DNA from 2 places in the Jonesia denitrificans DSM 20603 genome. Region 2 is predicted to be linked to the other one. Evidence: riboswitches for the same ligand, from Rfam matches in the RefSeq annotation. Region 2 holds a riboswitch; the other holds the start of a gene.
The links. A riboswitch is a leader RNA that binds a small molecule or an ion and turns the genes downstream of it on or off. The one in region 2 is predicted to bind thiamine pyrophosphate.
Positions count from the first base shown of each region.

Region 1 (7,227 bases), 920 kb from region 2:
AGCCCTACTCCTCCTGGGAATCGTCGCCGGTGTGGTGGGGTTAAAGGTGGCCTCATCATGACCACTACCCCTACCCCACGCCGTGTCATCACCCACGTTCGTGAACACCTCACCGACAACGCAGCCTGGGCGGTTCTCCTGCTTTCTGCAGCCCTCGAAGCGACCTGGGCTACTGCACTGGGCGCATCACAAGGATTCACCCACCTGGGACCAACCCTTCTCTTTGCCCTGACTGCACCTGCGTCAATGATCGGTCTGTCATTGGGTATGCTGCGCATCCCTGTGGGAACTGCCTACGCCGTGTGGACAGGACTTGGCGCAGTCCTCACCGTCGGTTACGCCGTAACAACCGGCACCGAACTACTGACCACGGCAAAAATCCTCGCGCTAGCCCTCATTGTGGGGTGCACCATCGGACTAAAAGCCACCCACCCACACCCACCAGAACCACAACTCACAAGCACACCACCTACCCCATAGCAAGCGGCGATAACAACGTCGCCGCTTCCATTGCCCTTCGAGCCCGCTCATCCAACGTCCGTAACACCGCTCGCCGAGACGCCGCCGCAGACGCAGACACCGCGCCCCCCTCATCGCGCGTGGCCACATCGACCACTGTCCGCAACCGGGCGGCACGCTCCAACACGCTGACCACCCTGGCAGATATATCCGGCGGCACCACCAATGACAGGTCAACTGGGTCACGCAACGTGTCCACCACATCGGCAAACCACGGGGCACTGCGCGCCACATCAAGAGTCAGCAACGCCTCAGTCACCTCGTGCATCCCCGCCCGCAACTGACGGTCCGCATCAGCAATAGACCCGCACGCACCCATCACCTGCAGTTCCCACCCCTCCGGCACGTCAACCGCATCCCACACCACCGACCACCCTGGTTCAATAGCCGAGCCAAACTGTTCCACCTGCGGAATCAAGGCAACGTTGGCAGGGGAGGGGCCAGCAAGCCGAACCAGCACAGCCTCCCCAGCCTCCGTGGCATGAGGAGCAATCGACGCCGGCACGCTCGATACATCCCCCGGAACCGGGCACACCGCCACACATGCAGCAACCCGATGCGCCCACCCTGTCAGAACCTGCGCTAACGACCCTGAAACCAACCCACGTACTTGATGCGGCTCATCGTCACCCACCACACCGCGCAACGCATCACCCATCCGTGCGGGGGCCGCACACACCCGCGGCAACCATAAAGCCAACGACACCGACCGGGGAACTACCACTGCACCCTCAGAACCAAAGATCACATCACACACCGTAACCGCCGCTCACAATCACACCAAAACACCACGTCGGCCGATAGAGTGAGAACCATGACCACGGTTCTTGAACTGCACAACGTCACTGTCCGCCGCGCAGAGAAAAACATCATTGACGATGTCACCTGGCAGGTCAAAGACAACGAACGCTGGATTGTCCTTGGCCACAACGGGGCAGGGAAAACAACACTCATCCAACTCGCATCCGCCCGCATGCATCCCACCCAAGGAACAACCACCATCCTTGGCGAACAACTCGGGTCAGTGGATGTGTTCGAACTGCGCCCCCGCATTGGCCTGGCCACCGCAGCACTTGCTGAACACATTCCTACCGAGGAAACAGTCATCGATGCGGTCCTCACCGCAGCCTACGGAGTCACCGGACGTTGGCGTGAAGAATACGATGACCTAGACACCGAACGTGCACATGACCTCATGGCAGCGTTCCACGTTGACCACCTGGCGCAACGCACCTTTGGGACATTGTCAGAAGGTGAACGTAAACGTACGTTGATTGCCCGTTCCCTCATGGCGGACCCCGAACTCCTCCTCCTTGACGAACCTGCCGCAGGACTCGACGTTGCAGGACGTGAAGAACTCATTGCCGCGCTCAGCGAGCTTGCCGCCCACGAACTCTCACCAGTGCTGATCCTGGTCACTCACCACGTTGAAGAAATCCCTCCTGGGTTCACCCATTTGCTGCTGCTCAAAGACGGACACATTCACGCAGCAGGCCCCCTGGAAGACACCTTGACCAGCGAGAACCTCACACAGGCTTTCGGTACTCCGCTCACCGTCACCAGGACCGGTAACCGGTACACCGCCGTGGCGACACCTGGACAACGCAAGAACGGTCACCACGCCTGATCAACACAGTGGGAGCAGTCCCCACCTCCATGCCTGTGGATAACCAAAAAGATGATGTACCCCCTGGGTAAAGTGACGTAGATTAGTCACTCAAGAAACATTCAAAAACGCAGGGAACACAACGGTTGTGACCTCACGCCACAGCTGGCGGCCCACAACCACCACATCCTGCACAGACATATGGAGGCGAACATGGACTGGTGGATTTGGCTCATTGTGGCCATCGTGCTCGTCGTTGTCGAAATGCTCACCCTCGACCTGGTGTTGCTCATGATCGCAGGCGGTGCATTGGCTGCCGCCCTCGCCTCTGGGTTAGGTGTGGACAACCTCCTTGTTCAAGGGCTCATATGGGCAGTTGTGTCACTACTGCTCTTAGGAACAGCGCGCAGATGGATGCTCGAACGGTTCCGGGGGCGCGACACACTCAGCGAAACAAACGTGCACTCCTACGTGGGGAAGGCAGCACAAACCCTCACCGACGTCACTATGACCAGCGGACGCGTCAAGTTCCACGGCGAGGTCTGGAGCGCACGCACCGCAACTGGGCAAGTACCCCCACACACCACAGTCACGGTTGTTGCCATTGATGGGGCAACAGCGATCGTTGAGCCACTGGCTTAACCCCTTCTTTCCCCACCCCCACCACGATAGAAAGCAGAGCACATGGAACTGGCAATTATTGGTCTCATCGCGCTCGCGATCCTCGTTATCACGGTGCTGTTCAAGGCCGTGCGGATCGTCCCTCAAACCGTTGCACTCATTGTGGAACGCCTGGGACGCTACCACCGGACGATGGACGCGGGTCTTCACTTCTTGGTCCCCTTTGTGGACCGTGTCCGCGCTGGCGTGGACTTGCGTGAACAGGTTGTGTCCTTTCCGCCACAGCCGGTTATTACCTCTGACAACCTTGTTGTCTCCATCGACTCGGTGATCTACTTCCAGGTCACTGACCCCAAGTCCGCCGTCTACGAGATCGCGAACTACATCACTGCGATTGAACAGCTCACGGTGACCACCCTTCGTAACGTCATTGGTTCCATGGACCTGGAACAAACTCTGACTTCCCGTGACCAGATCAACGGACAACTTCGTGGCGTCCTTGACGAGGCAACCGGACGCTGGGGTATTCGCGTGAACCGCGTGGAACTCAAAGCAATTGACCCACCGGCATCTGTTCAAGGTTCCATGGAACAACAGATGCGCGCTGAGCGTGACCGCCGCGCGGCGATCCTCACCGCTGAAGGTGTGAAACAGTCACAAATCCTCACCGCTGAAGGTGAAAAACAGGCTGCGATTTTGCGTGCTGAAGGTGAAGCACAGTCCGCGATTTTGCGTGCTGAAGGTGAAGCACGTGCCATCCTTCAGGTGTTTGACGCGATCCACGAAGGTGACGCTGACCCCAAGCTTCTGGCCTACCAATACCTGCAGAAACTGCCAGAAATCGCCAACGGTTCCTCGTCGAAGATGTGGATTGTGCCAGCCGAGTTCACCACAGCTCTCAACGGGATCGCCTCCGGGTTTGGTGGAACCGCCCCAGAACCGGTGGACCCGCAAGCATTTGCCGGCACGAAAGATGCTGAAGGGCGCCGAGCACGCCGCGAACGCCTCGAAAAGGGGTTCGGGCTTACCGACCCAACTGAAGCGTTGGAAGAAGCTCGCCGTCAAGCAGAAGCTGCCCGCGCAGATGCCACCACGGCAGGCACCCGCTCTGGGCGTCCCGCTAACCCGCGCAGCACGGTGGGGCAAAACCCTGACGAGGCACCGAACAATGGCACCGGTCAAAACTTTGCGCCACCAGCACCACGGCCAGTCACACCCCCGCAAAGTCCAGATCAAGGCCAGCAACCACCGGCGCCTCCCGCACCTCAGCAGTAATACACTGTCGAGCACGCATCGAGGCTGACAGGTCAGCACACCACGAACGGGTGACCAGCATTGGTCACCCGTTCGCTTGTTCTCCCGTCAATAAGGAACAATAGGCTGCGTGCTTGAACCCATCACGTCCACCACTGACCCCCGCCTCGAGGAATACACCAACCTCACTGACATGAGGTTACGATCCCGCTTTGAACCAGAACGAGGTGTGTATATCGCAGAATCAGCGACTGTGATCTCTCGGGCTATCACAGCTGGGCACGCTCCTCGGTCCTTCCTCATGTCACCCAAGTGGGTGGAGCAGATGACACCACTGATGGATCAGTTCCCGAACATTCCCGCCTATGTGGGAGCCCCCGGGTTGTTAGAAGAACTCACTGGTTTCAATGTTCACCGTGGCGCGCTGGCTTCCATGCACCGCCCGGCTCTTCCTTCACTTGACGACTTCATGACAAGGATTACGAGGACCCACCAACCCAATGCGTTGGGAATCGACGGTCAATCAGCACGTTCTCGTATTGCTGTGCTGGATGGCATCATTGACCACACAAACCTTGGGGCAATCATCCGGTCCTGTGCGGCGCTTGGCGTGGACGGGATAATCGTCAACCACACCAGCGCTGACCCGCTGTACCGGCGTGCGATTCGAGTGTCCATGGGCACTGTATTCCAAGTGCCCTGGACCAGGGCGAACAACCTTATCGAGGTACTTGATCTGCTCCATGAAGCGCACTACACCACCGCTGCACTCGCTTTGAGCGACAATGCGATCACGTTGGACCAATTCAACGCAGAAAACCACGACAAGGTTGCGTTCTTATTTGGAAATGAAGGACACGGCCTGAGCGACCGCACGCTCGCGACCGTGTCCCGGGTTGTCACTATTCCGATGGCGGGCGACGTGGATTCCCTCAACGTTGCCGCAACAAGCGCTCTGGTCTTTTACGCAACCCGGTAACGCTCCAGCTTCCATCCCAAGAAGTGAACGTGCAGTTCACCAGGGGTGAGAAAAGGGAGTACAGTAAACAGCACGGACACGGGGTGCCCCCATTGGGGCTGAGATCACACCCGTTGAACCTGATCTAGTTCGTACTAGCGAAGGGAATGTCGCGGATGTTTGACGCGCTTTCACACACTCTTTATCATCCCTCAACAATCGCGCACACAGCGGTGGAGCTCCTGGATAGGGTGCGAGCCACCACGCCACTTGTGCACTGTCTGACCAACTCGGTCGTCACTGGATTTACTGCCAACGCTCTGCTGGCGGTGGGAGCAACACCTGCCATGGTGGATTTACCCGGTGAAGCAGGCCCGTTTGCTTCGGTGGCCGATGCGATCCTCATCAACCTGGGTACCCCGCACGCCGCACACCGTGACGCGATGCTCGAGGCCGTCCAGGTGGCCCGCACTCACGGTACGCCGTGGGTTCTTGACCCGGTGGCAGTGGGCATACTTCCGATCCGCACGGCCCTTGCCGACCAACTACGAGGCGAACATCCCACAGCGATCCGGGGGAACGCATCGGAAATTATGGCGCTAGCGGGCGCGGGAAGCGGGGGGCGAGGCACCGACGCCACGCATAGTGTGGCGGACGCACAACACGCGGCCCGCACTCTTGCCCACAGTACTGGTGGTGTTGTCGCCGTGTCTGGTCCCACTGATTTCATTACAGACGGTGACCGCGATATTTATTTAGGTAATGGTCACCGGTTTTTGACTACCATCACCGGGGGTGGGTGTGCTTTAGGTGCAGTGACTGCCGCGTTCTTGGCTGTGCACGACACCCCGCTTCTTGCGGTCACCGGGGCGCACATGGTGTACACGATTGCCGCACAACGAGCTGCCGACAAAGCACACGGACCAGGGTCCTTTCAGGTGGCGTTCCTTGATGAGCTTGCCACCGTGACGGGGGATGCCATTGTGGCGGAGGCGATCATCTCATGACGACCCAACCACGAACAGTACCCCCGACAACCTGGGCCTTGAATGAGGTATTACGGGTGTGTGTGGTGCTGGATGAGAGTCATTGCGCAGCTGCGGGTAGGAGCGTGACCCAGACGGTTGCGGACGCGGTTGCGGGTGGCGCCACCATGATTCAAGTGCGGGCCAAAAACGCTGATGACCGAGAGTTTTACTCACTGATTGCGCACGTGTGCGCAGTTGTCGATGGGCAAGTCCCCGTCCTGGTCAACGACCGGGTGGATCTGTTCCTTGCGGCACGGATGGACACGATGGCGGTTGCTGGGGTTCATGTGGGCCAGCGTGACCTGCCGGTGAGCGTGGTGCGCCGGTTGGTGGGGCAGCACGCACTGATTGGAGTGAGCGCATCACGGAAAGAGGAAATCAGGAGCGCTAGCCACGATTGGGCAGCAGTGTCTTACATCGGGTTGGGTGCGTTGCATGCAACCGGAACAAAAGCTGATGCTCCTGCCCCGTTAGGGCTTGAAGCGGTGGCCCAGCGCATTGAATTAGCGACCGTCCCGACTGTGGTGATCGGTGGGATTACGGTGGCTGATGTGCCAGCTGTTCGGGCGGTAGGTGCTGCAGGTGTGGCGGTGTCGTCTGCGGTGTGTGGTGCCCGTGACGCGGTCGCAGCTGCGGCACAGTTTCGGAGCGCCTGGGATGGGACGCCCGTCGGGGTTGGCAAACAAGAAGGACACACAACAACAGCAGGGGGCTCACAATGACAGCATCATGGTCACCTATTCGGGTACTGACTATTGCAGGGACTGACCCAACAGGTGGGGCAGGGGTACAAGCAGACATCAAAACGATCACAGCGTGTGGGGGGTATGCCCTGAGTGTTGTCACCGCGGTGGTTGCCCAAAACACAGTGGGTGTTCGTTGCTTTGAGTCGGTGTCTTCCTCTCTGGTTGCCGACCAGTTGGCGGCAGTGGCCAGTGACACGGCACCGGCTGCGGTGAAAGTGGGGATGTTGGGGGACCCTGCTGTGAGCCGGGAAGTGTGCGAGTTCGCGCGGCACCTCACCGTTCCTTTGGTGGTGGATCCTGTCATGGTGGCCACCTCAGGGGATGAGCTTGTGACTGGGGTAGCACGCGAAGCGCTATGGGAGCTGTTGCCGTTAGCGACACTGATCACCCCGAACATTCCTGAGTTAGCGGTGTTGTCAGGGATGGCGCATGCGGTTAGTGATGAGGAGTTAGAACATCAGGCGCGGCTGGTGGCGCACAAGTTCGGGGTCGCTG
Region 1 covers NC_013174.1:1,249,683-1,256,909, forward strand. The annotation lists gene JDEN_RS05910 (DMT family transporter) at 1-61, shown strand, start outside; gene JDEN_RS05915 (DMT family transporter) at 58-480, shown strand; gene JDEN_RS05920 (hypothetical protein) at 470-1,267, opposite strand; gene JDEN_RS05925 (ABC transporter ATP-binding protein) at 1,334-2,146, shown strand; gene JDEN_RS05930 (NfeD family protein) at 2,339-2,767, shown strand; gene JDEN_RS05935 (SPFH domain-containing protein) at 2,810-4,021, shown strand; gene JDEN_RS05940 (TrmH family RNA methyltransferase) at 4,131-4,979, shown strand; TPP riboswitch at 5,049-5,143, shown strand; gene thiM (hydroxyethylthiazole kinase) at 5,135-5,965, shown strand; gene thiE (thiamine phosphate synthase) at 5,962-6,708, shown strand; gene thiD (bifunctional hydroxymethylpyrimidine kinase/phosphomethylpyrimidine kinase) at 6,705-7,227, shown strand, end outside.
Region 1: linked by a shared signal. The riboswitch ahead of thiM (hydroxyethylthiazole kinase) and the one ahead of JDEN_RS01575 (thiamine ABC transporter substrate-binding protein) in region 2 are both predicted to bind thiamine pyrophosphate.

Region 2 (7,227 bases):
GGTGAGGGTGCCGGTGAGGGTGGTGTTGGGGGTGGGGGTTTGTGTGGGTGGTGTGGGTGTGGTTGTGGGTGGGTTGATGGCGGTGATGGTGTGGTGGCCGGGGGCGTATCCGGTGAAGGGGGTGTCGGTGAGGATGGCTTCGTAGCCGAGGAATTCGGCGATGTGGCGGTTGGCGGGGGCGCGCCAGAGTTTTTCGGGGGTGTCGATTTGGGGGATGGTGCCGTTGCGCATGATGGCGACGCGGTCGCAGATGGTGAAGGCTTCGTCTTGGTCGTGGGTGACGAAGATGGCGGTGGTGTTGGTGGTGCGCAGGATGGTGCGGAGGTCGGTGGCGAGTCGTTCGCGGAGTTCTTTGTCGAGGGCGGAGAGGGGTTCGTCGAGGAGGAGGAGTGTGGGGTGTGGGGCGAGGGCTCGGGCGAGGGCGACGCGTTGGCGTTCGCCTCCGGACATGGTGGTGATGTCGCGGGTGTTGTAGCCGGTGAGTCCGACGAGGGTGAGGAGTTCGTTGACTCGGGTGTTGCGTTGTTGGCGGGTGGGGCGGGTTGTGCGGGGGGTGTGGGTGGTGAGGCCGTAGGCGATGTTGGCGGCGACGTTTTTGTGGGGGAAGAGTTGGCCGTCTTGGAACATGAGGCCGAAGTTGCGTTTGTGGACGGGCACGGTGTTCATGGGGGTGTTGTTGTAGGTGATGCGCCCGTGGGTGGGGTGTTCGAGTCCGGCGATGGCGCGTAGGAGGGTGGATTTTCCGCAGCCGGAGGGGCCGAGGAGGCCGAGGATTTCGCCGTCGGGGACGGTGAGGGTGATGTTGTTGACGGCGGTGTAGGTGCCGTAGGTGACGGTGAGGTCTTCGAGGGTGAGGGTCATGTGAGTGTTCCTGTGGTGGGGGTTCGCCACCGTTCGGCGATCATCATGATGGTGGCGGTGAGGAGCGCGAGGATGAGTGATGCGGCCAGGGCCATGCCGTAGTTGTCGGCTCCGGGTTTGGAGATGAGTCGGAAGATGACGATGGGGAGGGTGGCGGTGTCGGGGCGGGCGAGGAATGCGGTGGCTCCGAATTCGCCGAGGGATACGGCGAAGGCCATGCCGGTGGCGAGGGCGAGGGCTCGGGCGGCGATGGGCCAGTCGATGGTGGTGGCGATTTTCCATCCGGGTGCGCCGAGGGTTGCGGCGGCGTGGTGTTGGTTGGGGTCGATTGCGCGGAGGACGGGTAGGACGGTGCGTACGACGAGGGGGGTGGCGACGACGGCTTGGGCGATGGGGACGAGGATGCCGTTGGTGCGCAGGTCGATGGGCAGGCCAAGGGGCTGGTTGAGGGTGATGAGGAACCCGAATCCGACGGTGACTGCGGACACTCCGAGGGGGAGCATGAACAGGGCGTCCAGGGTGGTGATGGCGCGTTTACCGGTGGGGGTGGTGGGGCGTCGGGAGGCGACGTAGGCGACGAGCCCGCCGATGATGAGTGCGGTGAGGGTGGCGTAGAACGCGATAATGAGGGAGTTGGTGAGGGCGTCGAACACGGTGACGTTGAGGGTGTTGTTGTCGCCTCGGGTGGTGAGCGCGGTGAAGTTGGTCAGTGTCCAGTTGCCGTTAGCGTCTCGGAATGCGGCGGTGGTGAGGTTGAGTAGGGGCCAGGCGAGGAGCCCGGTTGTGGTGGTCAGGGTGATGAGGGTGGGGAACCAGTCGCGCCGCCAGGTGAGGGGGCGTCCGGTTATGGTGGCGGTGAGGAGGGTGAGGGCGCGTTCTTGGCGGGTTCGGGCGGTCGCGGAGATCCACAGGGCGGTGGCGATGACGAGGAGTTGGAGGACGGAGAGGACTGCTGCGGTGCGTAGGTCAAGGAATTGGACGGTTTGCACCCAGATTTCGGTTTCGATGGTTCCGTAGCCTTGCCCGCCGAGGACCATGACTGTGCCGAATGCGGTGGCGCAGAAGAGGAAGACAACTGCTCCTGCGGATGTGATGGCTGGCATGAGTTGGGGGACGGTCACTGTCCACCAGGCGCGGTTGCGTGATGCGCCGAGTGCGCGGGCCGCTTCGGCGGTGCGGGGGTCGATTTTTTCCCACATGCTGCCGACGGTGCGGACGACAACGGAGTAGTTGAAGAACACGAGTGCGGCGATGACGGCGGTGAAGGTGCCGTCGATGGCGAGGAAACCGAGGGGCCCGTTGGGGGAAAGCAATGCCCGGAAGGCAACTCCAACGACCACGGTGGGTAGGACGAAGGGGATGGTGACGAGTCCGCGCACGAGGGTGCGGCCGGGGAAGGTGCACCGGTACAGGACGTAGGCGCCGGGGATCCCTAACAGGAGGGCCACCAATGTGCCGACGACGCCTTGGGCGAGGGTGATGCCGAGGAGTCGCCAGGTGCGTGGGGTGGTGAGGACGGTGGTGATACCGCTGAGGTCGAGTGCCCCGTCGGTGAGGAAACCGCGTGCGATGAGTGCGGTGACCGGCCACGCGAAGAACACGGTGAGGAACACGAGGGGCACGACAGCTGCGGCGCCCCACAGGGTGGCGCGCCGCAGCGTGGGTGCGTGGTTAGCCAATGATCTGTGCGCTCCAGTCTTTGATCCAGGTGTCACGCATGCGCGCGATGGTGTCTGGGTCTAGGGAGATTGGGGTGGTGGGGACGGGGGCGAACTGGGCCCACGCATCGGGAAGTTCCACGGTGTCCGCGACGGGGTACATGTACATGGCGTCGGGGATGGTGGTTTGGTAGTCCTCGCTGAGGAGGTAGTCAATGAATGCTTGCGCGCCCTCAGGGTTTGCGGCCCCGTGCAGGACCCCGGCGTATTCGACTTGCCGGAAGCAGGTGTCCAGGAGAGCCGATGTGGTGGTTGCGGACCCGTCGTCGGTGACAGTGAACGCTGGGGATGATGCGTAGGACAACGCAATGGGGCGGTCTCCGTCACCGGTTGCGGTGAAGTCCACGTAGTAGGCGTCTTCCCAACCGTCCACAATTTTAAGGCCGTTGTCTTTGAGTTGGGTCCAGTAGTCTAGGTACCCGTCTTCCCCGTATTTCCCGATTGTGGCGAACAGGAACGACAACCCTGGTGAGGAGGTCGCCGGGTTGGTGACCACGGTGAGGTTGCGGTAGGCGGGGTCGGCTAGGTCGTCCAGGGTTGCTGGGACGTCAAGGGAGTGGTTCTCGAACCAGGTGGGGTCCACGTTGAGGCACACGTCCCCAAAGTCAATGGCCGTTAACGTGTCATCACCAGGAAGGGCCAGGTCACGGCTTGTTTGGGAGGCGACCTCGGAGGTGTAGGGGGCGAACACCTCTTCACTGATGCCACGGGAGGCAAACGTGTTGTCGACACCAAAAACCGCATCGGCAATGGGGGCGTCCTTGGTGAGGATCAGGGAGTTCACTAAGGCTCCCCCGTCACCGTTGGTGACAATGGTGAGGTCGTATCCGCTGGTTTTTTCGAAGTCGGCCTGCTGTTCTTCACTCATCTGGAATGAGTCGTGAACAACGACGGTCACAGTCGAGGGGGTTTCCCCCTGGGCGTTGTCTTCGTTTGAGGACCCTGGCACGCACCCGGCGAGCGCGGCGGTGAGGGTGAGGGCGGTGAGGGTTGTGGTAAGTGGGCGGCGGGTGGCCTGTGTGTGGGTGGCGGTGTGGTGGTTCATGTGTCCTCCTTTAAGGTTCAAGGAGGGGTTCCGTGACGGTGTCACGGCGAGATAGCCCGACTCCCTACGCCGGTATGATCCGGGTCAGGTTCGAGGGTCTGCCGGTGCTGGCACTCTCAGCGCGGTGTGCGCTCCCCTGTCGTACGGGTTCATTGTACGGGCGGTGGGGTTGGGGTGAGGTGTGGTGCACGCCACCTGGGGTTGTGCGGGGGCGTGGGTGGGTGTGATGTGCCACGATGGTTGGTGGTATGTGTTGTCGTTGGTGAGGAGGATGTGATGGCGAAGGATCAGTCGACCACGGAGAAGCTGGTGACGATGGGCTTGTCGTTGGCCGCGGGGTGGGTTGCCCACAAGATTGTGGAGAAGGTGTGGGATAAGGCCACGGGTGGGTTGTCACATGATTTGGATGACGACGATGCGCAGGTTGCGTCGGTGATTACGTTTGCGGCAGTCTCTGCTGTGGTGGCGTCGTTGACTCAGGTGATGGCACGCAAATCGTCGCACAAGGTGGTGGCGCGGTTGTCGCCGAAGAAGTAGTGGCGTGTTCCCCCGCTGGTTGCTCCCGTGTTGGGGTGCTAGCGGGGGTGGGCGTGTTTAGTTGGGTGTGATGAGGTTGGTGATTGTGGTGCTGATCCAGTGACCGAAGCTGGCGACTAGGTCGGGTTGGGTGATGACGAACAGCAGCCCCGCCCCCATGAGGAGTAAGCGGAGGATCCCGGCGAGCTCAGCGCGTGCGCTGGGTTTTTTTGTGCCCTTTTTTTCGCGTCGGGGTAGGGGGTTGGTGCGGGCTTGGGCGCGTGCGGTTGCGGCGTTGAGGAGGGTGACTTCGCGGTCGAAGTCAAGTGTTTCAGCCAGGTGGTAGGCCAGTGTGCGGACCTGTTGGGCGTCCAGTACCGGTGGTTTGGTGGTGAGTGCGGGCAACAGTTGGTCCAGGGTGACCACGTGCACGGTGGTGATGTGTTCACTGATGCCGGTTTGTGCGGCGAGCACGAGGATGGGGTGAATGGGAACAGGTGGGAGGGTGGGGTTGTCCACCCGGACCGCGGTGATCATTGAGTTGATGGCGGCGCCTTGGTCCCGCATTTTCTCCAGCACACTAGCCCGCGAGTTCCCGTTTTGGCGTAGTTCACCGTCTGTTGCGGTGACGGTACCGGACCAGTTTTTTGTGTCGAGGACGAACACGCCCTGTGCGTTGACCACGAGATGGTCGATGTTGGCTTGGGGCCTGCCCGGCCACGGCAGGTCGTGCGCAACAAGGTGTTCTTCGGGGGTTAACAGTCCCATGATGGTGCGGGTAGCTCGCTCTCCTCGCACCCCACGTTCGTTGCGTTCATCTCTGCTCAATCGCCCCGCTGGATTAGACATACAGCAAGTATCGGCGGGTGTGGGTGTGGGGTTGACCCCACGCCCACACCCGCCTGACTAATAAGGCTGTTGCGCCTACTTCACCACCACGACGCTGCCTCGAGCTGGCACCATGATGGTGTCACTCACTGTGCTCACCGCAACGGGTGCGTCGGTTGGTGTGGGGGTGGTGTGAGTGCGGGCAACAACTGGCGGAGTGACGATGCGCCCCCCACGCAGGTCCACCCCCTGCAGTGTTCCGTGCCCTCCAACAGGTGGGAACCCTGCGTCTGTGTCCGTGTGGTTCATTGCTGTCACAAATGTGGCACCGGTGTCGCTGGTGCGCACAACGATCTCAAGGCCGTGCGGCACGTCACGCTCTGGGGTTAACCCTGCATCCTTGTACACGGCATCCAACACGGCACGTAAGCTGTCCCCACACAGCCGAGTTGACACATACCAGGCGACCCCTTGCCCATATTCATGGCGGGTGATCGCTGGTCCGCCAGGGGCGGGACCATCCACGTAGGACGCCACATCTTTGGCACCGTCTAACACAAGGTCGTCAGCCCACACATCGCCAGTCAATGTCAGCCCCGGCGCCAACTGGTCGCCGTGCACTGTCAGCGTTTCCCCTGCCCGCAACGGGAGGAATTCCTCCACCGTCACCCCAAGAACCGGGGCCAACGCCGCTGCCAACCCGCCATGACGCACCGTGTCATTGTCGTCAACAACACCGGTGAAGAACGAGGCAACAAACCTGCCCCCGCCCCGCACATACGCATCAATGTTCGCTGCTGCCGCATCCGTTAACAGGTACGACGCTGGGGCAATCACCAACGCGTATTGGTCCAATGCCGCTTCCGGGTGCACAAAATCAACCGTGAACCGGTCGTGGAATAGCTGTTGGTAAAACGCCACCGTACGTTCGCGGTGGTCGACGTCCACCGAAGGGCGCCATTCGAGGTCTTGGGCCCACATGGATTCCCAGTCCCACAGGATCGCTACCTGCGCGCGGGTTGTCGATGCGGTGATCCCCTGGCTGGTGAGATCTCCAAGGGTGGCTCCAAGGGAGCACACCTCACGGAACACTCGAGTGTTGGTGCCGCCGTGCGGGATCATCGCTGAGTGGAACTTTTCCGCCCCAAAGCGGGCTGCCCGCCACTGGAAGAACATGATGCCGTTTGCGCCGCGCCCCAGGTGGGACAGTGCGTTGCGGGTCATCTCTCCTGGGGCTTTGGCGACGTTGCGTTCCTGCCAGTTCACCGCCGAGGTGGAATGTTCCATAAGTATCCATGGCAGTCCGCGCGCCAATGAGCGGGTGAGGTCTGCGTCCATGGCCAAGGTGATGTGGTTGTTGGGGTCACTAGCTGTTAAGTAGTGGTCATTGGAGATGACGTCGCATTCTTGCGCCCACGCCCACAGATCCATTGCTGGGCATGAGGATGCCATGAAGTTCGTGGTCACTGGGGCGGTGGAGTACTGGCGGATAATATCGCGCTCAGCAATGAAGCATTCCAGCAGCGCATCGGAAGTGAACCGCTGGTAGTCCAGGCGCATGGACGGGTTTGTCACCGTTGCGGACACAGCAGGGGCAGGGATGTGCTCCCACTGTGTGTAGGTTTGCCCCCAAAACGTGGTGCCCCATGCCTCGTTGACCGCGTCCAACGTGGTGTAGCGGCGTTGAAGCCACACCCGCCACGCCGCCACCGAATACTCGTCGTACGAGTCGGACACAGGCGCGCCGTACTCGTTGTGTACGTGCCATAAGGCGACCGCCGGGTGGTCCCCGTACCGTTTCGCTAACGCTTCAGTTATTGACGCGCACGCCTGCCGGTAAGCGGGCGCTGAGGGTGAGGCCATCCCGCGTGACGCGTTGGTCAGCACAGTACCGTCCCTGGTCACGACCCGTGCATCAGGGTTGTTGGCGTAAAACCATGCTGGGGGTGCGGCGGTCGGTGTGGCCAGGTCCACGTGGATCTCATTGGCCCATAGCAGCTCAATCAGTTCATCGAGCCACTCAAAATCGAACCGACCTGGCTCTGGTTCGAGCAATGCCCACGACCAAATCCCAATGGACACCAAGTTGACGCCGGCTTCCCGCATGAGGCGCACATCCTCACGCCACACGTGCCGGGGCCACTGCTCCGGGTTATAGTCGCCACCATAGGTGACCGCTTCCAGACCACGAAGGCCGTAGTCACGGGGCTGGAACTGGGGATCGAAACGCATGGGTGTACTTCTCATTTCTCGCGCGAG
Region 2 covers NC_013174.1:331,052-338,278, reverse strand. The annotation lists gene JDEN_RS01585 (ABC transporter ATP-binding protein) at 1-861, opposite strand, end outside; gene JDEN_RS01580 (ABC transporter permease) at 858-2,540, opposite strand; gene JDEN_RS01575 (thiamine ABC transporter substrate-binding protein) at 2,533-3,624, opposite strand; TPP riboswitch at 3,669-3,772, opposite strand; gene JDEN_RS01570 (DUF4235 domain-containing protein) at 3,901-4,161, shown strand; gene JDEN_RS01565 (nuclease-related domain-containing protein) at 4,219-4,989, opposite strand; gene JDEN_RS01560 (beta-galactosidase) at 5,065-7,200, opposite strand.